Regions from separate parts of the Pseudomonas sp. GW821-FHT09C08 genome, predicted to be linked through region 2. Evidence: predicted binding sites of a transcription regulator. Region 2 holds the regulator's gene; the other holds the start of a gene.

Region 1 (10,679 bases), on a different contig from region 2:
TCATCAATGATCAGTTGAAGCAAATGTTCGTCGTGATGCATGGCTGGCCTTGGGGTTTAAGCGTCCAAAAGCCCGGCGCAGGCCTGTGCCTAGCGCTCGGCTTCGAAATTAAGCAGCTTGCTGGCTACACGGTTGCTGTCGACTTTATAGCTGCCATCGGCGATTGCCTGTTTCAATTCGGCCACACGGGCTTTATTGACTACCGGTTGATCGCGCAGCGAGTCAGTGACCTTCTGCAACTGTTGAGCCTCATTGCTCAGGTGTACGGATTCCCCGCTCTGGCTGGCGCTCGCCTGTTCTGCCTTCGCGGGCAGTGGCTGGGCCTTGGCTTCTACGCTGTCCTTGGTACCGGTGGTACGCGTAGGGCCTGACGTTGCCGGGGTGTTATTCAAACGACTGAAATCGATGACCATGATAAAAAACCTCTGGGTATTTGGACGCTTGCCATGTTTTCGGCCATACCCGGACAAACTTTAGGCGCAATTGACAATAAACTGCACAGGCCGGCACCCAACCCACAGTGTAGGAAAAGCCGGCGTCCGATACCAGCGGTCTATAAAGCCACCTCCACTTGGCCGGGTGCCGTCACCCGCGCCTTGATCACCCGGTTCGAGTTGAGGTTCTTCACCCGGATCTGCTCGCTCATGCCGCCATTGGACAGCGCCTCGCCTGGCATCTTTACCTGCAGCGCGCCGCTGCTGGCGGAAATCACCACCTGATCGCCCTTGCGGATCACCTCCGCCTGCTCCAGGTGCACCAGGGTAATGACCTGGTCGGTGACCACTGGTCGGGTCAATTTCTGTCCGACGGCCTGGTCGAGGGAGGTCAGGTAACCCTGATTGATCATGCTGATGTCGCGTTCACGCAGGACAACGTCCTCGAAACCGATGATGCCGGTGCGTTTCAGCGGGCGGGCCACCACCACCACATCGCGGAACAATTTGACCTGCGCCGGCACGAACACGGTCCAGGGCGAGGCGCCTTCGCAGCGAACTTTCACCGTCACGCGGCCGATGGGCTGGGCGGGACTTTCCAGGGTGGCTGTCAATTCCTTGTCGCAAATTGGCATGCGCAGGCGCGGATCGAGCTGGCTGACCTGGATTTCATAACGCCCGGGTGTCTGGGTGGTCGCCAGATAATCTTCTACAGTGAACTCAAGAAAGCCCTGAGTGACGCCGATAAGTAGATCAGGCAAGGTGACGTTATCGGCGCGGGCCGTGGTTCCCAGGCTCAAGGCGAGCAATGCCATCGAGACGCAGAGCAATCTGCAGTACCGTGGGAAGCCGGGGCGTCGGGAAACTGTCGTTTTAATATCCATGATCTGTAAATTGCAAAGCCCGTGCCGTTTAGTGTTGGGTGCGCGTCTGCCCTTTAGGGAACAGGCCAAAGGTTTTAGCGTAGGAGTAAAGGCATGGCAGGAGTAATGGATTCAGTAAACCAGCGGACACAGCTGGTAGGGCAGAATCGCCTGGAGTTGTTGCTTTTTCGCCTGGATGGCAAACAGTTGTATGGCATCAACGTGTTCAAGGTGCGGGAAGTGTTGCAGTGCCCCAAGCTGACGATCATGCCCAAGTCCAGTCCCGTGGTGTGCGGCGTCGCCAACATCCGCGGCGCGACCATCCCGATTCTCGACTTGGCGCTGGCCACCGGTTCGCCGGCCCTGCAGGACCGCGAGAATCCTTTCGTGATCATTACCGAGTACAACACCAAGACCCAGGGTTTCCTGGTGCGCTCGGTGGAGCGCATCGTCAACATGAATTGGGAAGAGATCCATCCGCCGCCCAAGGGCACTGGCCGCGATCACTACCTCACGGCGGTGACGCGGGTCGATAACCAGTTGGTGGAAATCATCGACGTGGAGAAGATCCTCGCCGAAGTGGCGCCGACCTCGGAATCGATTTCCGTGGGTGTGGTGGACGCCGAGACGGCACACAAGGCGATTTCCTTGCGGGTGCTGACGGTGGACGACTCCTCGGTGGCGCGCAAGCAGGTGACCCGTTGCCTGCAGACCGTCGGTGTGGAGGTGGTGGCGCTCAATGATGGTCGCCAGGCGCTGGATTACCTGCGCAAGCTGGTGGACGAAGGCAAGAAGCCGGAAGAAGAATTCTTGATGATGATCTCTGACATCGAGATGCCGGAAATGGACGGCTACACCCTCACGGCCGAGATACGCAATGACCCACGCATGCAAAAATTGCATATCATCCTGCATACTTCGTTGTCGGGTGTATTCAATCAGGCGATGGTCAAGAAGGTCGGTGCCGATGACTTCCTGGCCAAATTCCGCCCTGATGACCTGGCAGCCCGGGTAGTCGACCGGATCAAGGCAGCAGATCACGGCTAGGGGATGTCCCCTGGCGGTCACACGATTTAAGAGGCGGTATCATTGTCTACGGGTAATTTGGATTTCGAACAGTTCCGGGTCTTCCTGGAAAAAGCCTGTGGCATATTGCTCGGTGAGAACAAGCAGTACCTGGTATCCAGCCGTCTCAACAAACTGATGGAACAGCAGGGCATCAAGTCGCTGGGCGAGTTGGTCCAGCGCATCCAGGGCCAGCCGCGCAGCGGGCTCAAGGAAATGGTGGTCGATGCCATGACCACCAACGAAACCTTGTGGTTTCGCGACACCTATCCGTTTGAAGTGCTCAAGAGCAAGGTGCTGCCGGAAGCCATCAAGGCCAGCCCGGGCCAGCGCCTGCGCATCTGGTCGGCGGCCTGCTCCTCGGGGCAGGAACCGTACTCGATCTCGATGTCCATCGATGAGTTCGAGCGGACAAACATGGGCCAGCTCAAGGCCGGTGCGCAAATTGTCGCCACTGATCTGTCCGGCACCATGCTCACCAACTGCAAGACCGGCGAGTACGACAGCCTGGCCCTGGGCCGTGGCTTGTCCCAGGAGCGCCTGCAACGTTACTTCGACCCGAAAGGGGCCGGGCGTTGGGCGGTCAAGGCGCCGATCAAGAGCCGCGTGGAGTTTCGCTCGTTCAACCTGCTCGACAGCTACGCCAGCCTGGGCAAGTTCGACATGGTGTTCTGCCGCAACGTGCTGATCTACTTCTCGGCCGAAGTGAAGAAAGACATCCTGTTGCGCATCCACGGCACGCTCAAGCGCGGTGGCTATCTGTTCCTCGGCGCATCCGAAGCGCTGAACGGCCTGCCCGATCATTACCAGATGGTGCAGTGCAGTCCTGGGATCATCTACCAGGCCAAGTGACGGTTTGAAGTGTGCTTCGACAAAAAAGGGAGCCCCGCAAAGGGCTCTCTTTTTTTGTGCGCCAAGTCTGAATACCCGGGTGAGCGTAAGCCTTCCGGAACTCATGTTTCGCCATTTTCCACGAACCTGTGGAAGGGGGTGAAGTGCCTACGCCTCCAAAACTTCAGGTGTGCGAGTGGGATTGAATATTCCTCTTCGGCTCATAGTAGAGGGAAGGTCTATGGACAATATTTGGGTGGAGTCTCGCGTTGCGGCACGGTCTGGTTTTGATCCTGCTGTTCAACAACAGCCTTCCGCTGCGCGTGTAGCGCGTTCAGCAACACAACAAACTGGTTCGGGGCCTGTGTTTGGCGTTCAGGACGCCAGGCCGCCAGTCATCAATTTTTCCCCAAGCGAATATGGTTCATCTCAGCAGACCTATAGCTACGGGGCCTATTTGTCTAACGGCCTATCCTCTTCAATTGCTGACGCGCCCGCGGCTATCCTCCCTGGTAAAGCGCGTGGGGGAATCTGGAACAAGGCAAAGGATATTTTTGGAGGGTTTTTTCAGAGCCAAAATGGCAACTGCGCCACTATCTCAGGCATTAAGGCATTGAGCGCGCGTTATGGTTCGAAACCAACTGACCTCTTTTCGAAGGTGGAAGATCTCGGCGACAGGTATCGCGTTACCAAACGCGATGGGAAGGTCGTGGAGTTTACCCACGAGGAGTATATGCAGGTTAGGAAGGACGCGGGGATTGACGGCAGTGACCCTATTGCGCGCGATAACGCGGCCTTTGCCTATGCAGTCGCTGCCAAGCAGGCGGAGTACGATAATCACGAAGGCTCGAAAGGAAACTTCACCAAAGCCCTGGCGTCTCTGAAAAACGGCGAATATACCAAGGATCTTTTCGACCGACTGGGCTTCAAGGGGCTTTACAGGAAAGGAACCGTTGAGGAATTGAGAAATGGCAGCGTGGGCATTATAGAAAAAGATGTTGGGGGAGCAGGTACGGGGCATTCGATGGCCGTGATTGCGGGCGTCGAAGAGCGCTGGGGAAAAAGGGGGAATCTTGTTACACACGGAAAAATCACAGACACCAACGGCAACCAGTGGTCGGACAATGTACTGGTTTTGACTTGATCACTGCTTGCCGCATTGCGCACGTGGGGGATCTCCAGGTCTCGCAGACACGCAGTGCACGGGCGGCTTTTTGACCGCCCGGCTGTTCGGCCCTGCAAAAACGGCAATGCTCATTGCCGCTTTCCTGACGCTTCGCGGAAATCCATTGCCGCTTTTGCGCTGTTGCCACCGGCAACCTTCCTCTAAACCCTTGATTTAAGGGGCTTTCAATTATTGGCATGAGCCTTGCTATAACCCTGTTAACGAACAGCAGGTCAGCCTAAAGGTTTCCGCCATGAGCATCAGCTTCGATAAAGCGCTCGGTATCCACGAACAAGCCCTGGGCTTCCGCGCCCAGCGTGCCGAAGTCCTGGCCAACAACATTGCCAACGCCGACACCCCGAACTACAAGGCTCGGGACCTGGACTTCTCCGCCGTGCTCGCGGCACAGCAGGACAAGACCAAGAACGGCACCTTCGCCTTGAACATGACCAACAGCCGTCATATCGAAGCGCAAGGCCTGGGCAATGGTGACGAGTCGCTGCTGTATCGCACGCCGATGCAGCCATCGATCGACCAGAACACCGTCGACGCCCAGCTGGAGCAATCGGCCTACGCCGAGAACTCGGTGAACTTCCAGGCCAGCTTCACCCTGCTCAACAGTAAATTCAAAGGGCTGATGTCAGCCCTGCGTGGAGAGTAAGCCATGTCCCTGTCCAGTGTTTTCAATATTGCCGGCAGTGGCATGAGCGCGCAGACCACGCGTTTGAACACCGTCGCCAGTAACATCGCCAACGCCGAGACCGTGTCGTCGAGCATTGACCAGACCTACCGCGCCCGTCACCCGGTGTTCGCCACCATGTTCCAGGGCGGCCAGAGCGGCGGCAGCGATTCGCTGTTCCAGGACCAGGGCGCTGCAGGTTCCGGCGTGCAGGTGCTCGGTGTGGTGGAAGACCAGAGCAACCTGGAGGCCCGCTACGAGCCGAATCACCCGGCGGCGAACGAAAAAGGCTACGTCTACTACCCGAACGTCAATGTGGTCGAGGAAATGGCAGACATGATCTCCGCCAGCCGCTCGTTCCAGACCAACGCGGAAATGATGAACACCGCCAAAACCATGATGCAGAAGGTCCTGACCCTGGGTCAGTGATAAGGGGCGCCACTAATGGCCATCGTTGATACGACAAACAACACGGCAGTCCAGGACCTTTTCAATTCCAAGGTCAAGACCGCTACAGATAACAGCAGCGTCGGTGACGCCTCCAAGGCGGCGACGGGCAACCAGTCGCTGGGCAAGGATGCATTCCTGCAACTGCTGGTGACCCAGCTGAAAAACCAGAACCCGCTGTCGCCCCAGGACAACGGCGCGTTCGTGGCCCAGTTGGCGCAGTTCAGCAGCCTGGAAGGCATCAACACCCTGAACGACTCGGTGAATGCGATCTCGAGCAACTTCAGCTCCTCGCAAGCGCTGCAGGCATCGTCGCTGGTCGGGCGCTCGATCATCACCCAGACCGACAAGGCCCTGGTGGACACAAGCAAGAGCATGACCGGTTCGGTCGCGGTGACCTCTGCGGTGGGTAACGTCTCCATCAAGATCACTGACAAAGATGGCAACGTGGTGCGCACCATCGACATGGGCGCCCAGAGCGCGGGTAACTCCGACTTCATCTGGGACGGCAAGAACGACAAAGGTGAAGTGGCCCCCGCAGGTACCTACACCTTCGCGGCCACCACCAAAAATGACAAGGGCGACTCGGTAGCCCTGGCGACCTCGCTGCCCGCGACGGTGACCAGCGTGACGTTGAGCAAGACCGGCGGCGAAATGCTGTTGAACCTTGCAGGTGGCATGGGCAGCGTCAAGCTGTCGCAAATTCAGACTATCGGTACATAGAGCCGGCTAAATACGGCAGAGGGAGAGAAACATGTCTTTTAATATCGGCCTTAGCGGCCTCTATGCGGCCAACAAACAACTGGACGTGACCGGCAACAACATCGCCAACGTCGCGACCACTGGCTTCAAGTCGTCCCGTGCGGAATTCGCGGACATCTACGCCGCCTCCAAACTGGGCACCGGCCAGAACAGCATCGGCAATGGTGTGAACCTGGCGGCTGTGTCGCAGCAGTTCACCCAGGGTGACGTCAACAACAGCGGCGGTATCCTGGACATGGCGATCCAGGGTGGCGGCTTCTTCGTGCAGAAGGGCAGCGACGGCTCGCTGGAATACACCCGCAGCGGTGCGTTCCGTGCCGACAAAGATGGCTACATCACTAACAACACCGGTACTTCGCGCCTGCAAGGCTACGCGGCGGACGCCGATGGCAAAATCGTCAAGGGTGGCCTGGTCGACCTGCAGCTGAACCTGGCGAACCTGCCGCCGAAGGCGTCCACCAAAGTGGACTCCACCAGTAACCTGAATTCTTCGGACCTGCCGATCAATCAGACGGACCACCCGTTCGATCCGACCAAGACCGACAGCTTCAACACCCAGTACTCCACCACGCTCTACGATACCCAGGGCAACGCCCACTCGATGGTGCAGTACATGGTTAAAACCGATGGCAACGTCTGGCAGTCCTACACGCTGATTGACGGCCGTAACCCGGATGGCACGCCGATCAGCGGTAGCGGTGCCGTTGCCCCAGTGCCGTCTACGCTGACCTTTGATACCTCTGGCAAGCTCGAAAAAATTGTCGGCGCCAACGTCAAGGACACTACCATGACCATTGACGACTGGAAGCCGGGCGGCCTGGTCGATGGCGTTTGGAAGGACAACGGTGCTGCTGCCAACACCGGCGGTATTGCCGTCAACATGGGTAACATCACCCAGTACAACTCCGCCAGCTACCGCAACCCACCGGTCACCGATGGCTACGCCACCGGCCAGATCACCGGCCTGAAAATCGACGGCAGCGGTGTACTGTTCGCCACGTTCAGCAACCAGCAGAGCAAGGCTATCGGCCAGATATCCCTGGCCAGCTTCAACAACGAACAGGGCCTGCAGCCCTCCGGCGGCACCACCTGGAGAGAGACCTTCGCCTCGGGCCAGCCGGGTTATGACAGCCCGCAAGCCGGGACCTTGGGTTCGATCGTGGCCAACTCGCTGGAGAACTCCAACGTCAACCTGACCAACGAGCTGGTAGACCTGATCAAGGCCCAGAGCAACTACCAGGCGAACGCCAAGACCATCTCCACCCAGAGCACCATCATGCAGACGATCATTCAGATGACCTGATGCAAAAGCGCTCGACAAGAAGCCCCTCGTAAGAGGGGCTTTTTTGTGGGCGTAGGAAAATAACCCATGACACTACAGGTTACGCGTTGAATTTCTGGGGAAGGAACACTCCATTTCTGTCTTGCCACTGATGGTCAAGAGCCTTGTCGGCTCACCAATCAGTGGGAGTGCCGAAGATGGGAAGTTCAGGAGTATCGGGGGCGCGGCGTACCGCCTCTGTGGCTGGGGTTGCGCGAGGTGATTCGCCGCCCGTTAAACCTGTGGATCACGCATCGACGGTCAAGTCGTTCCTCCAACAGTTGTTCGACGCCGAGAAAGACGGCAAAACCCAGTCGGTCCAGGACTTGCGCAACAAATTGAGTGAGCTGCGTGAGAATTTGGGTGATGAAAAATTCAAGGAGATCCTCAAGAAGCTCATCGAAGAAGCCGATAGCAAGTACCTTGAGCTTCTCAAGCGGCTGCTGAAGGAATGGTTTCCCGATGCGGATGATGTCCCACCACCAGACACGCCACCGCCGGGAGGTGGCGGAGGAGGGGGTAGGGGCGGCGGTAGAGTGGACCCTGCGGGGTTTGGTCCTGCCGAGCAAATGGGCAATCGGCCTTACACAAAAGGGCAGAATTATTTCAACTACAAGCCTGATAACAGTAACCCCGGGCAAAAGCCGGGGACTGGAAAAGAACAGGGCAATATCTGGACGGGTTTCAAGCAAGGGCCTGACGGCAATTGTGTGACGGTTTCCGCAATTAAGGCCGCCATGATGCGGTATGGCAAGGAGCCTACAGATGTATTCAAGGAGGTAAAAGAGGCGGGCGATGGCTATGACGTGACGATGCGCGATGGATACAAGGTTCATTTTTCCAAGGAAGAATTCAAGTTGGCGGCAAAGGAGGCCCGATTCGAGGGCGATGATCCTTCGATGATAACGTCTGCCAACTTCATATTTGCCGCGAGCGCCAAGCGGGCCCAGATGGAAAACAACGACGGTAAGGGCGCGCGCAGTTTCGAGCAAGCCATCCAGACCCTCAACGATGGAGAGTATTCGCGAGAAGGTTTGGACCGCATAGGACTGAAGGGGCTTTACAGGCAGGCGACCGATGCCGACTTGAGAAACAGCAAGGTCGGGACGGTGGAGTACGGCGGCCATTCGATGGCGGTGATTAACGGCCGCATTGAGCTATGGGGGCAGCGAGGCGGTGTACCCGCAGTCGGTATCGCCACCGTATTGATCTAGTCTTGCACGAGGGTTTTACCGGGCAAAAGAAAGCCCCCGATACACGTTAAGTGTATCGGGGGCTTTTCAGCCTTGGGGGTTAGCCCCAGGGCGGGCTCAGCTTATTGGCAAGCTTCGCAATCCGGCTCGTCAATCGCGCAGGCCTTTGGCACTGGCGCCGGGCCGGCCGGGGCGGCGAGCACCGAATCATCACCGTGGTTACCGCTGGACACAGCGTTCAGCTTGCCGGTGTTGATGGTCGACTTCTCGGTGCTGGTCGCGGCCAGGGCACGGAGGTAGTAAGTGGTTTTCAGGCCACGGTACCAAGCCATGCGGTAGGTCACGTCGAGCTTCTTGCCCGATGCGCCGGCGATGTACAGGTTCAGCGACTGAGCCTGGTCGATCCACTTCTGGCGACGGCTGGCGGCATCCACGATCCACTTGGTGTCCACTTCGAAGGCAGTCGCGTAGAGCTCTTTGAGTTCTTGCGGGATGCGCTCGATCTGCTGCACCGAACCGTCGTAGTACTTCAGGTCGTTGATCATGACCGAGTCCCACAGGCCGCGGGCCTTGAGGTCGCGAACCAGGTACGGGTTGATCACGGTGAATTCGCCCGACAGGTTCGATTTCACATACAGGTTCTGGTAGGTCGGTTCGATCGACTGCGATACGCCGGTGATGTTGGCGATGGTCGCGGTCGGCGCGATGGCCATGATGTTGGAGTTACGAATGCCTTTCTGCACACGGGCACGTACCGGCGCCCAGTCCAGGGATTCGTTCAGGTCGACATCGATGTACTTCTGGCCACGGGCTTCGATCAGGATCTGTTGCGAGTCCAGCGGCAGGATGCCTTTGGACCACAGCGAACCCTGGAATGTCTCGTAGGCACCGCGCTCGTCGGCCAGGTCGCAGGAGGCCTGGATCGCGTAGTAGCTGACCGCTTCCATGGACTTGTCGGCGAACTCGACCGCAGCATCCGAACCGTAAGGAATGTGCTGCAGGTACAGCGCATCCTGGAAGCCCATGATGCCCAGGCCAACCGGACGGTGCTTGAAGTTGGAGTTCTGCGCCTGTGGCACCGAGTAGTAGTTGATGTCGATCACGTTATCGAGCATGCGTACAGCGGTGTTGACGGTGCGTTCCAGCTTGGCGGTGTCCAGCTTGCCGTTGACGATGTGGTTCGGCAGGTTGATCGAGCCCAGGTTGCAAACGGCGATCTCGTCCTTGTTGGTGTTCAAGGTGATCTCGGTGCACAGGTTCGAGCTGTGGACCACGCCGACGTGCTGCTGCGGGCTGCGCAGGTTGCACGGGTCTTTGAAGGTCAGCCATGGGTGGCCGGTTTCAAACAGCATGGAGAGCATTTTGCGCCACAGGTCTTTGGCCTGGATGGTCTTGAACAGCTTGACCTTGCCTGGGTACTCGGTGAGGGCTTCGTAGTACTCGTAGCGCTCTTCGAAGGCCTTGCCGGTCAGGTCGTGCAGGTCCGGGACTTCGGAGGGCGAGAACAGGGTCCACTTGCCGTCATCGAAGACGCGCTTCATGAACAGGTCAGGGATCCAGTTGGCGGTGTTCATGTCGTGGGTACGACGACGGTCATCACCGGTGTTCTTGCGCAGCTCGATGAACTCTTCAATGTCCATGTGCCAGGTTTCCAGGTAGGCACACACAGCGCCTTTGCGCTTGCCACCCTGGTTCACGGCGACGGCGGTGTCGTTCACCACTTTCAGGAACGGTACAACGCCCTGGGACTTGCCGTTGGTGCCCTTGATGTAGGAACCCAGTGCGCGCACCGGGGTCCAGTCGTTGCCCAGGCCGCCGGCGAATTTGGACAACATGGCGTTGTCGTGGATCGCGTGGTAGATGCCCGACAGATCATCCGGCACGGTGGTCAGGTAGCAGCTGGACAGCTGTGGACGCAG
Region 2 (10,679 bases):
CCCGGACGGCACCCAGGTAGAACTGATCGACTCGGTACGTGTTGCACGCACCGATGCGAAAAACCGCGACACCGTGATTACCAGCAGTCGCATGACCGTATTCCCGCAGAAGCAATATGCGCAGACCGAGCAAGACGTTAGAATCGACGGCGCTGGCGGTGTATCGACTGGCAAGGGAATGAAAGCGTATTTGAAAGAAAGCAGGATACACCTGCTATCGAACGTAAGAGGACAGTATGAGGCTCGTTAAAACTCTCCCTATTTTGCTCGGTCTGGGCGCAGCACTGGGAAGCGTGAGCGCCTGGGCTCTGCCGAACGATAGCCAGCAACCGATCCACATCTCGGCCGACGATGCGCAACTGGATGACAAGCAAGGCGTCGCCACCTACACCGGCGGCGTGATCATCACCCAAGGCTCGATGAAGATCACCGGCAACACGGTGACGCTGACTCGCACCCAATCCGGCGACATCGACGTGGTGACGTCAGTGGGCAACCTGGCTTACTTCGAACAGAAGCAGTCCGCGACCGATACCGGCCCGATGAAAGGCTATGGCAAGACCATCCAGTATCACGCCCAGCAGAATCGCATCGTGCTGATCGACCAGGCCAAGGTGCTCAGCCCTGACGGCAACTCCACGGAAGGTGAAAAAATCACCTATGACACCGTGAAGCAGGTCGCCAACGCCGGCCGCGCCACGGGCAGCAAGCTCAGCGCACCGCGTCCACGCATCGACATGGTTATCCAGCCGAAGAAGAAAGACGGCGCTGCCCAGCCTGCGCCTAAACCCGATGCGAAGAAGGCGAACTAATGGCAACCCTGAAAGCCCAGCATCTGGCCAAGGCTTATAAAAGCCGCCAGGTCGTGCGCGACGTCAGCCTGTCGATCGACAGCGGCCAGATCGTCGGCTTGCTCGGCCCCAACGGCGCCGGCAAGACTACCTGCTTCTACATGATCGTCGGCCTGGTCCAGGCGGACCAGGGTCGCGTCCTGATCGACGACCTCGACGTCAGCCACCAGCCGATGCACGGCCGCGCCCGTGCGGGCATTGGCTATCTTCCGCAAGAAGCGTCGATCTTCCGCAAGCTGTCGGTCTCCGACAACATCATGGCGATCCTCGAGACCCGCAAGGAACTCGACCGTGACGGCCGTCGCAAGGAGCTGGAAAGCCTGCTGCAGGAATTCCATATCAACCACATCCGCGACAACCTCGGCATGAGCCTGTCCGGTGGTGAGCGTCGCCGCGTGGAAATCGCCCGGGCGCTGGCCACTGCACCCAAGTTCATCCTGCTGGACGAACCGTTTGCCGGTGTCGACCCGATCTCGGTGGGTGATATCAAGCAGATCATCCACCACCTCAAGGCCAAGGGCATTGGCGTATTGATCACTGACCACAACGTCCGTGAGACCCTCGATATCTGCGAAACCGCGTATATCGTCAACGATGGCCAGCTGATCGCCGAAGGCGACTCCGCCACTATCCTGGCCAACGAACTGGTCAAGGAAGTGTACCTGGGTCACGAGTTCCGCCTGTAAGCCTGCCTGTTTGAAAAAGGCGGTGGCAGGCCGTTCGCCAAGGTGCGCGGGAGTCAATGAAAACCTCCGGATTTTTATTGTTACCGCGCTCTAGGCAAAGCCCCCGATATCAGGCATATAATTTGCTTATGTTTGGCGCTCACGCGCCCTGTCGTGGATGGCGCATTGCGCCGGCGAATAAGGTGTTAAGCCCCTGCCATGAAACCATCGCTAGTCCTGAGAATGGGCCAGCAGCTGACGATGACACCGCAGCTGCAACAGGCCATCCGCCTGCTCCAATTGTCGACCCTGGACCTGCAACAGGAAATCCAGGAGGCCCTGGAGTCCAATCCGATGCTCGAACGCCAGGAAGAAGGCGACGACTTCGATAATGCAGACCCGCTGGCCGACAACATCGAGCAAAAACCCAATTCCGACGTGCAGGAACCCTCCTACCAGGAAACCGCCCCAACGGTGGATAACCTTGAGGAAGGCGACTGGAACGAACGCATCCCCAACGAACTTCCCGTGGACACCGCCTGGGAAGACGTCTACCAGACCAGCGCCAGCAGCCTGCCCAGTAACGACGATGACGAATGGGACTTCACCACGCGCACCTCAGCCGGCGAGAGCCTGCAGAGCCATCTGCTGTGGCAACTGAACCTGGCGCCGATGTCGGACACCGATCGCCTGATCGCCGTGACCCTGATCGACTGCATCAATAACCAGGGTTATCTGGACGAAACGCTCGAAGAGATCCTCGAAGCCTTCGATCCGGAGCTGGATATCGAGCTGGACGAGATTGAAGCCGTCCTGCACCGCATCCAGCAGTTCGAGCCCGCCGGCATTGGCGCGCGCACCCTCAGTGAATGCCTGTTGCTGCAACTGCGCCAACTGCCAGCCAAGACCCCTTGGCTGGTCGAGGCCCAGCGCCTGGTGACCGACTATATCGACCTGCTCGGCAGCCGCGACTACAGCCAGCTGATGCGCCGCATGAAGCTCAAGGAAGACGACCTGCGCCAGGTCATCGAGCTGGTGCAGAGCCTCAACCCGCGTCCGGGCTCGCAGATCGAGTCCAGCGAAGCCGAATACGTGGTGCCTGACGTGATCGTGCGCAAGGACAACGAGCGCTGGCTGGTGGAGCTGAACCAGGAATCCGTGCCACGCCTGCGGGTCAACCCGCAATATGCCGGTTTTGTGCGCCGCGCCGACACCAGCGCCGACAACACCTTCATGCGCAACCAATTGCAGGAAGCGCGCTGGTTCATCAAGAGCCTGCAAAGCCGCAACGAAACCCTGATGAAAGTCGCCACCCAGATCGTCGAGCATCAGCGCGGCTTCCTGGAATATGGCGACGAAGCAATGAAACCGCTGGTCCTGCACGACATCGCCGAGGCGGTGGGCATGCACGAATCGACGATCTCGCGGGTGACCACGCAAAAATTCATGCATACCCCACGCGGTATATATGAGCTGAAATACTTTTTCTCCAGCCATGTCAGCACCTCTGAAGGCGGCGAATGCTCGTCCACGGCGATTCGCGCGATCATCAAAAAACTGGTTGCCGCGGAAAATCAGAAAAAGCCGTTGAGTGACAGCAAGATCGCTGGTTTACTGGAGGCACAAGGCATTCAGGTCGCCCGTCGAACCGTCGCCAAGTACCGCGAATCCCTTGGGATCGCGCCTTCCAGCGAGCGAAAGCGTTTGATGTGACGGGCGGGCCAAAGCGTTCCAGTGGCAGGCACCCCGGCCTGCCGCTTTATGCACTGGCAACGAAGGAGAAGCTGTATGCAAGTCAACATCAGTGGACACCAGCTGGAAGTCACCAAGCCCCTGCGTGAGTACACCGAGAGCAAGTTGAACAAACTTGCGGGGCATTTTGACAAGATCACCAACGTGCAGGTCATCATGGAGGTCGATAAGCTCAAGCAGAAAATCGAGGCCACCCTGCACGTACCGAATGCCAAGCTCGTCGCCAATGCGGAACATGAGGACATGTACGCGGCGATCGACTCGCTCTACGACAAGCTGGACCGCCAACTCATAAAGCATAAGGAAAAGAATCTGCACCTGATGCAAGGTACAGGTCGTTAACTCTCCCCCCATGATCCGACTTGAAACCATCCTGACCCCCGGCCGTTCCCTCGTGAACGTGCCGGGCGGCAGCAAAAAGAAAGCCCTCGAAGAAATTGCCAAACTGATCCATGGCCAAGTGCCTGAATTGGATGAGCAAGTTGTCTATGAGTCGCTGATCGCCCGTGAAAAACTGGGTTCGACCGGTTTTGGTAACGGCATCGCCATTCCACACTGCCGCCTGCAAGGCTGTGAAACACCTGTCAGCGCCTTGCTGCACATGGAAAAACCTATCGATTTCGACGCCATCGACGGCGCCCCGGTCGACCTGCTGTTTGTACTGCTGGTCCCACAGGCTGCCACCGATGCGCACCTGGAGCTGCTTCGGCAGATCGCCAGCATGCTCGACCGCAAGGAAGTACGCGACAAACTGCGCAGCGCTGCCACCAGTGAGGCGCTCTATCAGGTTGTCCTGGATGAACAAAACGGGCAGTAATCATGCGTTTGATCATCGTCAGCGGCCGCTCCGGCTCGGGTAAAAGCACCGCCCTCAATGTTCTTGAGGACAACGGTTTCTATTGCATCGACAACCTGCCCGCCGGCCTGCTGCCGGAATTGGCGGAACGTGCGTTGATCCACACCGAACTGGCGCAACCCCTGGTCGCTGTTTCGATTGACGCCCGCAACCTGCCCAGCCACCTTGAGCGCTTCCCGCAATTGCTCGAGGAAGTGCGCGCCAAACACATTCATTGCGATGTGCTGTACCTGGACGCCGACGAAGAGACGCTGCTCAAGCGCTTCTCCGAAACCCGCCGACGCCACCCGCTCAGCAGCCCTCATCGCTCGCTGGCTGAAGCCATCGAAGATGAGACCACGTTGCTGGGGCCGATCATCGACCTCGCCGACCTCAAGATCAACACCACCAGCCTCAACCTGTACCAGCTGCGCGATGCCATCAAGCTGCGCCTGCTGAATCAGCCGGAGCCTGGCACCGCATTTCTCGTGGAGTCTTTTGGCTTCAAGCGGGGCATGCCGGTGGACGCCGACCTCGTGTTCGATGTGCGTTGCCTGCCCAACCCCTATTGGAAACCGGAACTGCGTGATCAGTCCGGGCTGGATCAGCCGGTGGCCGATTACCTGGCAGCGCAGCCGGATGTGGAGGAGATGTTCCAGGACATCTCCAGCTACCTGCTCAAATGGCTGCCGCGCTTTGCCGCGAGCAACCGCGCCTATGTCACCATCGCCATCGGCTGCACCGGCGGCCACCACCGTTCCGTCTACCTGACCGAGCGCCTGGGCCAGGTGCTGCAACAAACCCTCAAGAACGTCCAGGTTCGCCACCGCGACCTTAGCTGAAAGGAACACCCCCGCGATGCCCGCTCTGGAAATTGAAATCATCAACAAGCTGGGCCTGCACGCCCGCGCCTCGGCCAAATTCGTCGGTGTTGCCGGGCAGTTTCCCTGTCAGATCCGCGCCGGGCGCACCCCGGAATCCATGGTCGACGGCAAGAGCATCATGGCCATGATGATGCTGGCTGCCGGCAAGGGCACCAAGATTCATCTGAAGACCGAAGGTGAGCAGGAAGACGAAGCAATGGCCGCACTGGTGGCATTGATCAATAACTTCTTCGACGAAGGCGAATAACCTTCCGTAGGAGCCCGGCTTGCCGGCGATAGCGTCCTTCAAGACCGCGACCGAGCGCCGGCGAGCCAGCTCTTAACAGGGAGCGGTTTACCCCAGGGCTGTATCCATCACCATCATCAAGCAGAACCCGATGCACAACCCCAGGCTGGCGAGCTTCTCATGACCATTGCGCCGCGACTCCGGGATCACTTCGTGGGTCACCACTAACAGCATCGCGCCAGCAGCCAGGGCCAGGCCCAACGGCAACAGCACCTCGGCCAAACTCACCAGCCATGCGCAAAGCACTGCAAATACCGGCTCCACCAAGCCTGACGCGGCTCCGATCAGGAAGGCCTTGACCCGCGACATCCCGGCCCCGGCCAATACCAACGCAATCACCAGCCCTTCGGGCACGTCCTGCAAGGCAATGCCCATGGCCAAGCTATCGGCGTCCGGCATGCCGCCGCCGGCGGAAACGCCCACCGCCATGCCTTCCGGAATGTTGTGGGCAATAATGGCAAACACGAACAGCCAGATGCGCGGCGGGATCACCGGGTTGTCCGGCGTGCCCACCAACATTTCCGGGCTTGCGCCGGAGACCTTGCGGTCAACCAGATACAACCCGAATGCACCCAGCATGATGCCGAAGCTGATCAAGCCACTGGCGCCCCAGGGCGAGAGCCCGAGGCCTTCAGCCGCGGCAATGCCCGGCACGATCAGCGAAAACGCCGTCGCCGCCAGCATTACCCCGGCGCCAAAGCCCAGCAATGTATCGCTCAACGCCACCGGCATGCGCCGAATCACCAACACCGGCACCGCGCCGAGTGCCGTGCCGAGTGCACAGATTGACCCGCCCTGCAGGGCGCGCAAGATACGCGGCTCCAGGTCCAGCCAGGCCAGCCCATGGGCCACCAACAATGCAGTACCTGCCAATAGCAGCAGCGAGCCAAACGCATAACGAAACATTCGTCCGCTGCTGATCGCCAGTGTTTGCGTGCCCATAGTCGGCCTTAGATCGGGTTATGAAGGGTGAAGATCAGGCCAGGGCGGCCTGATAGCGCGCGGCAACTTCCGGCCAGTTGATAACACTGTAGAAGGCATTGATGTATTCCGGGCGACGGTTCTGGTACAGCAGGTAGTAAGCGTGTTCCCAGACGTCCAGGCCCAGGATCGGCGTATTGCCGTTCATCAGCGGGCTGTCCTGGTTACCACTGCTTTCCACCACCAGGGTCTTTTGCGGTGTCACGCTCAGCCAGGCCCAGCCACTGCCGAAACGCGTCAACGCGGCTTTGGTGAACGCCTCCTTGAAGCTGTCGAAACCGCCCAGTTGCTCGTCGATGGCCTTGCCCAGAGCGCCTTCTGGCTTGCCGCCGCCCTTGGGCGACATCACTGCCCAGAACAACGAGTGGTTGGCGTGGCCACCGCCTTGGTTGATGACCGCCGCACGCAGTTTTTCCGGCAGTTGTTGCACGCTGGAGACCAGTTTCTCTACCGGCCAGCCGGCGAACTCAGTGCCCTCGACCGCAGCATTGAGGTTATTGATGTAGGTCTGGTGGTGCTTGGTGTAGTGAATCTCCATGGTTTGCGCATCGATATGCGGTTCCAGGGCATCGTAGGCGTAAGGCAAGGCAGGCAAGGTGTAGGACATTTCAATGTGCTCCGTAATAAGGACTGTTGCGAGTCGACGCATCCGAGGGCGCCGCCGTGCTGCCCAGCAGCCGATGAGTACGCGGGTACTCGCCGTGGTCGCTGATGAAATTCAACAGCTCAACGTAGGTCTTGCTGCTCTGGCGCAGGGCCGCTTCACGCAATTGCGGGCTCAGGCGCGGGTCCTGCATGGTCTGCAAGAGGCGCTGGTGGATGGCGCAAAGGTATTCGGCGCTCTCCTCCGGCTGGTTCAGGCGCAGGTGCAGGTCCGCCAGGTTGTGATGGGAAATGACGCAAGCCGCCACCGCTTCGTCGGCATCCGCCCAGCGCTCGAACAACACCTGAGCCAGGGCCAGGGCCTGCAGATAGGCCTCGCGAGCGTCTACCAGCTCGCCCTGCATAAAGCAGCGATTGGCCCGTTCGATCGTGCGTTTCCAATGCTCCATGGTGAGCCTCCAAAGCAGTGTCGGTGATTACACGCCGCCGGCCGTGAGCTTTTCCGGGTCCAGCAGGACCTCCAGTTGGCTGCGCGGCAAGTCGGTGTGCTCGAGGGCGACATCAATCACCGGGCGGCCTTGCTGATAGGCCTTCTTGGCGATTTCAGCGGCCTTTTGGTAACCAATGATCGGGTTGAGTGCGGTGACCAGGATCGGGTTGCGCGAGAGCGCTTCCTTGAGCTTGGCCTCGTTGACCTTGAAGCTGGCGATGGCCTTGTCCGCCAACAGGCGACTGGAATTGGCCAGCAGCTCCAGGCTGCCGAGCAGGTTCTGCGCGATGATCGGCAACATCACGTTCAGCTCGAAATTGCCCGACTGGCCGGCGATGGTGATCACACTGTCGTTGCCGATCACCTGCGCGGCGACCATCGCAGTCGCTTCCGGGATCACCGGATTGACCTTGCCGGGCATGATCGACGAGCCAGGCTGCAGGCCCTCCAATTCGATTTCACCGAGGCCGGCGAGCGGGCCGGAGTTCATCCAGCGCAGGTCATTGGCGATTTTCATCAGCGAGACGGCAACGGCTTTCAACTGGCCCGAGACGGCGACGGCGGTGTCCTGGGAGCCAATCAACGCGAACAGGTTCTTGCCCGGGGTGAACTTCACGCCGGTCAGGCTGCTCAGTTGCTGGCTGAAGCGCGCAGCAAATTCCGGGTGCGCATTGATCCCCGTGCCCACCGCCGTACCGCCCTGGGCCAGAGCCTGCAGGCTCGGCAGCAGGTCCTGCAAATGACCGATATTGGCCTTGAGCTGCTGCGCCCAACCGTTGAGCACCTGGCTCATGCGCACGGGCATGGCGTCCATCAGGTGAGTACGGCCAGTCTTGATGAACGGATGGACTTCTTCGGCCTTCTGCTCAATCACCTGTACCAGGTGCAGCAGTGCCGGCAGCGTTTGCTCGTGCAGCACCAGCGCGGCGCTGACGTGGATCGTGGTCGGGATGATGTCGTTGCTGCTTTGCCCGCAGTTGACGTGATCATTGGGATTGACCGCTTCGCCGAGCAAACGGCTGGCGAGGGTCGCGATCACTTCGTTGGCGTTCATGTTGGAGCTGGTGCCGGAGCCGGTCTGGAAGATGTCCACCGGGAAGTGCTGCATGAAATCGCCTTCGAGCAAGCCCTGGGCGGCATCGACGATGGCCTTGCCCTGCCCTTCGCTGATTTGCTTGAGGTCGACGTTGACCTTGGCGGCCGCGGTCTTGGCCAGGATCAGGGCGCGGATGAACTGCGCCGGCATGCGCTGATGGCTGATCGGAAAGTTGTTCACCGCGCGCTGGGTTTGCGCACCGTACAAGGCCTCGGCCGGCACCTGCAGTTCGCCCATGCTGTCGCGTTCGATACGGGTGTTACTCATCGTTAGATCCTTGCACCAGGTCGGAGTGAGAAATAGACGGCAGCAATTCGCAGGTCGCCAATTGCCAGGCAAAGGTCTGCCAGCGCTTGAGGCGGCAGGCACAGCGGGAGAGTTTTTCCAGGTCGCGCAGCGGGCGCCAGGCTTGGTCCAGGCACAGGGAACGCCAGTGCCAGGGCAAGGCGATATCGCTGGCGGTGTCGATCAGCAGCCGGAACGACGTTTCAGCGATCGTCCACGGATGGGTGGCCGTGCAACAGGCCAGGTATCGACCTTCGTTGAGGTAATGTTCGATCAGGCGAGGTTCATTCGGATCCAGGCCACAGCGAATCTGACGACTCATCCAGCGCCAGCTCTCCAGGTACGGATCCTCATGCAGGACAGAACTCATGATCGACACTCATTCGGTAATGATATTTATTATTAAATGATATTGAGAATCAACGCAATGGCGGCGGAGTAATCCACCTGTCAGGCAGGCATAAAAAAAGCGCGCTATCCGTGGGATAACGCGCTTTGGTTGAACCTCGCTACGGTCAGCTGCCGGCGACGGTCATCCGTTCGATCAATACCGAACCCGTGCGAATGTTGCTGCGCAGTTCCAGATCATTGCCGACCGCCACGATCTGCTTGAACATGTCGCGCATATTGCCGGCAATGGTGACTTCCTGGACGGCAAATTGAATCTCGCCGTTTTCGACCCAGAACCCCGCCGCACCGCGCGAATAATCCCCGGTGACCATGTTCAGGCCCTGTCCCATCAACTCGGTCACCAGCAGGCCACGGCCCATGCGCCGCAACAACGCCGCCTGATCTTCGTCGCCGTGGGTGACGAACAGGTTGTGTACGCCACCGGAGTTTGCAGTGCTCGGCAGGCCGAGTTTGCGGCCCGAGTAGGTGCCCAACACGTAGGACACCAACTCACCTTTCTCGACGAACGGCTTGGCATAAGTCGCCAGGCCATCGCCGTCGAACGCCGAACTGCCCATGGCCCGCATCAAGTGCGGACGTTCGTCGATGGTCAGCCACTCCGGAAACAGCTGCTGGCCGATCGCGCCTTCCAGGAACGATGATTTACGGTACAGGTTGCCACCGGAAATCGCCCCCAGGAAACTGCCGAACAAGCCGCCGGCCAGCTCCGCGGAAAACAGCACTGGCACTTCGCACGTCGGCACCGGGCGCGCGCCCAGGCGGCTCGCGGCACGTTGTGCAGCGCGCTGGCCAATACTGGCAGGATCCGCCAACAAATCGCCCTGGCGGTTCACGTCGTACCAGTAGTCACGCTGCATCTGGCCATTGGCCTCGGCGATCATCACGCAGCTCAAGCTGTGTCGAGTGGATGCATAACCGCCGATAAAACCATGGCTGTTGCCATACACGCGGCAGCCCTGATGGGTGCTCAACGTGGTGCCATCAGCGTTCTTGATGCGGGCATCAGCGTCGAACGCCGCCGCCTCACAGGTCAGTGCCTGCTCGATGGCTTGCTCGGGGGTGATGTCCCAGGCATGGAACAGATCGAAGTCCTTCAGGTCCTTGGCCATCAGCGCTTTATCGGCCAGGCCCGAGCTTTCATCCTCGGAGGTGTGCTTGGCGATTGCCAAAGCGGCGGCCACGGTTTCGCGAATCGCCTCCGGGCCACTCGCCGAAGTGCTGGCCGAACCCTTGCGCTGGCCCACGTACAAGGTGATGCCAAAGCCCTGGTCACGGTTGAATTCGACGGTTTCGACTTCCCGCTGGCGTACCGAGGTCGACAGCCCCTGCTCCAGCGACACCGCAACTTCACAGGCGCTGGCCCCCTGGCGCTTGGCCTCGGCAAGGATCTGCTCGACTTGTTCCTGCAGTGCCGGTAACGCTTGCGGACCGACGCTTTGGGCTGCACTCATGGTTTTCTCCACTCAAATTCTGCTTTCGGTTAAGGCCATCGAGCGACCGGGCCGGACAAGCGGCCCCCGACTGGTTATCATGGCGGCGT

Evidence for each region. The regulator sigma-54, encoded in region 2, starts transcription at its own class of promoters, with help from an activator protein. The targets are predictions, from matches to a motif close to ANTGGCATNNANNTTGCTNT.
Region 1: flgB (flagellar basal body rod protein FlgB) is a predicted target of sigma-54. The motif match lies at 4,550-4,569, and genes of this name have one in related genera.

What each region holds. Positions count from the first base shown of each region.
Region 1 is NZ_JBWKPG010000004.1:153,843-164,521, forward strand. It holds gene AC07OJ_RS15330 (flagella synthesis protein FlgN) at 1-41, opposite strand, end outside; gene flgM (flagellar biosynthesis anti-sigma factor FlgM) at 90-413, opposite strand; gene flgA (flagellar basal body P-ring formation chaperone FlgA) at 554-1,318, opposite strand; gene AC07OJ_RS15345 (chemotaxis protein CheV) at 1,412-2,344, shown strand; gene cheR (protein-glutamate O-methyltransferase CheR) at 2,387-3,214, shown strand; gene AC07OJ_RS15355 (hypothetical protein) at 3,435-4,337, shown strand; gene flgB (flagellar basal body rod protein FlgB) at 4,612-5,019, shown strand; gene flgC (flagellar basal body rod protein FlgC) at 5,023-5,466, shown strand; gene flgD (flagellar hook assembly protein FlgD) at 5,482-6,207, shown strand; gene flgE (flagellar hook protein FlgE) at 6,239-7,549, shown strand; gene AC07OJ_RS15380 (hypothetical protein) at 7,810-8,781, shown strand; gene AC07OJ_RS15385 (ribonucleoside-diphosphate reductase subunit alpha) at 8,883-10,679, opposite strand, start outside.
Region 2 is NZ_JBWKPG010000007.1:231,710-242,388, reverse strand. It holds gene lptC (LPS export ABC transporter periplasmic protein LptC) at 1-250, shown strand, start outside; gene lptA (lipopolysaccharide transport periplasmic protein LptA) at 237-812, shown strand; gene lptB (LPS export ABC transporter ATP-binding protein) at 812-1,537, shown strand; gene AC07OJ_RS23810 (RNA polymerase factor sigma-54) at 1,736-3,229, shown strand; gene hpf (ribosome hibernation-promoting factor, HPF/YfiA family) at 3,305-3,610, shown strand; gene ptsN (PTS IIA-like nitrogen regulatory protein PtsN) at 3,621-4,085, shown strand; gene rapZ (RNase adapter RapZ) at 4,088-4,945, shown strand; gene AC07OJ_RS23790 (HPr family phosphocarrier protein) at 4,962-5,234, shown strand; gene AC07OJ_RS23785 (ZIP family metal transporter) at 5,322-6,215, opposite strand; gene AC07OJ_RS23780 (superoxide dismutase) at 6,250-6,861, opposite strand; gene AC07OJ_RS23775 (DUF2753 family protein) at 6,863-7,306, opposite strand; gene AC07OJ_RS23770 (class II fumarate hydratase) at 7,334-8,710, opposite strand; gene AC07OJ_RS23765 (FagA protein) at 8,703-9,098, opposite strand; gene pmbA (metalloprotease PmbA) at 9,244-10,590, opposite strand.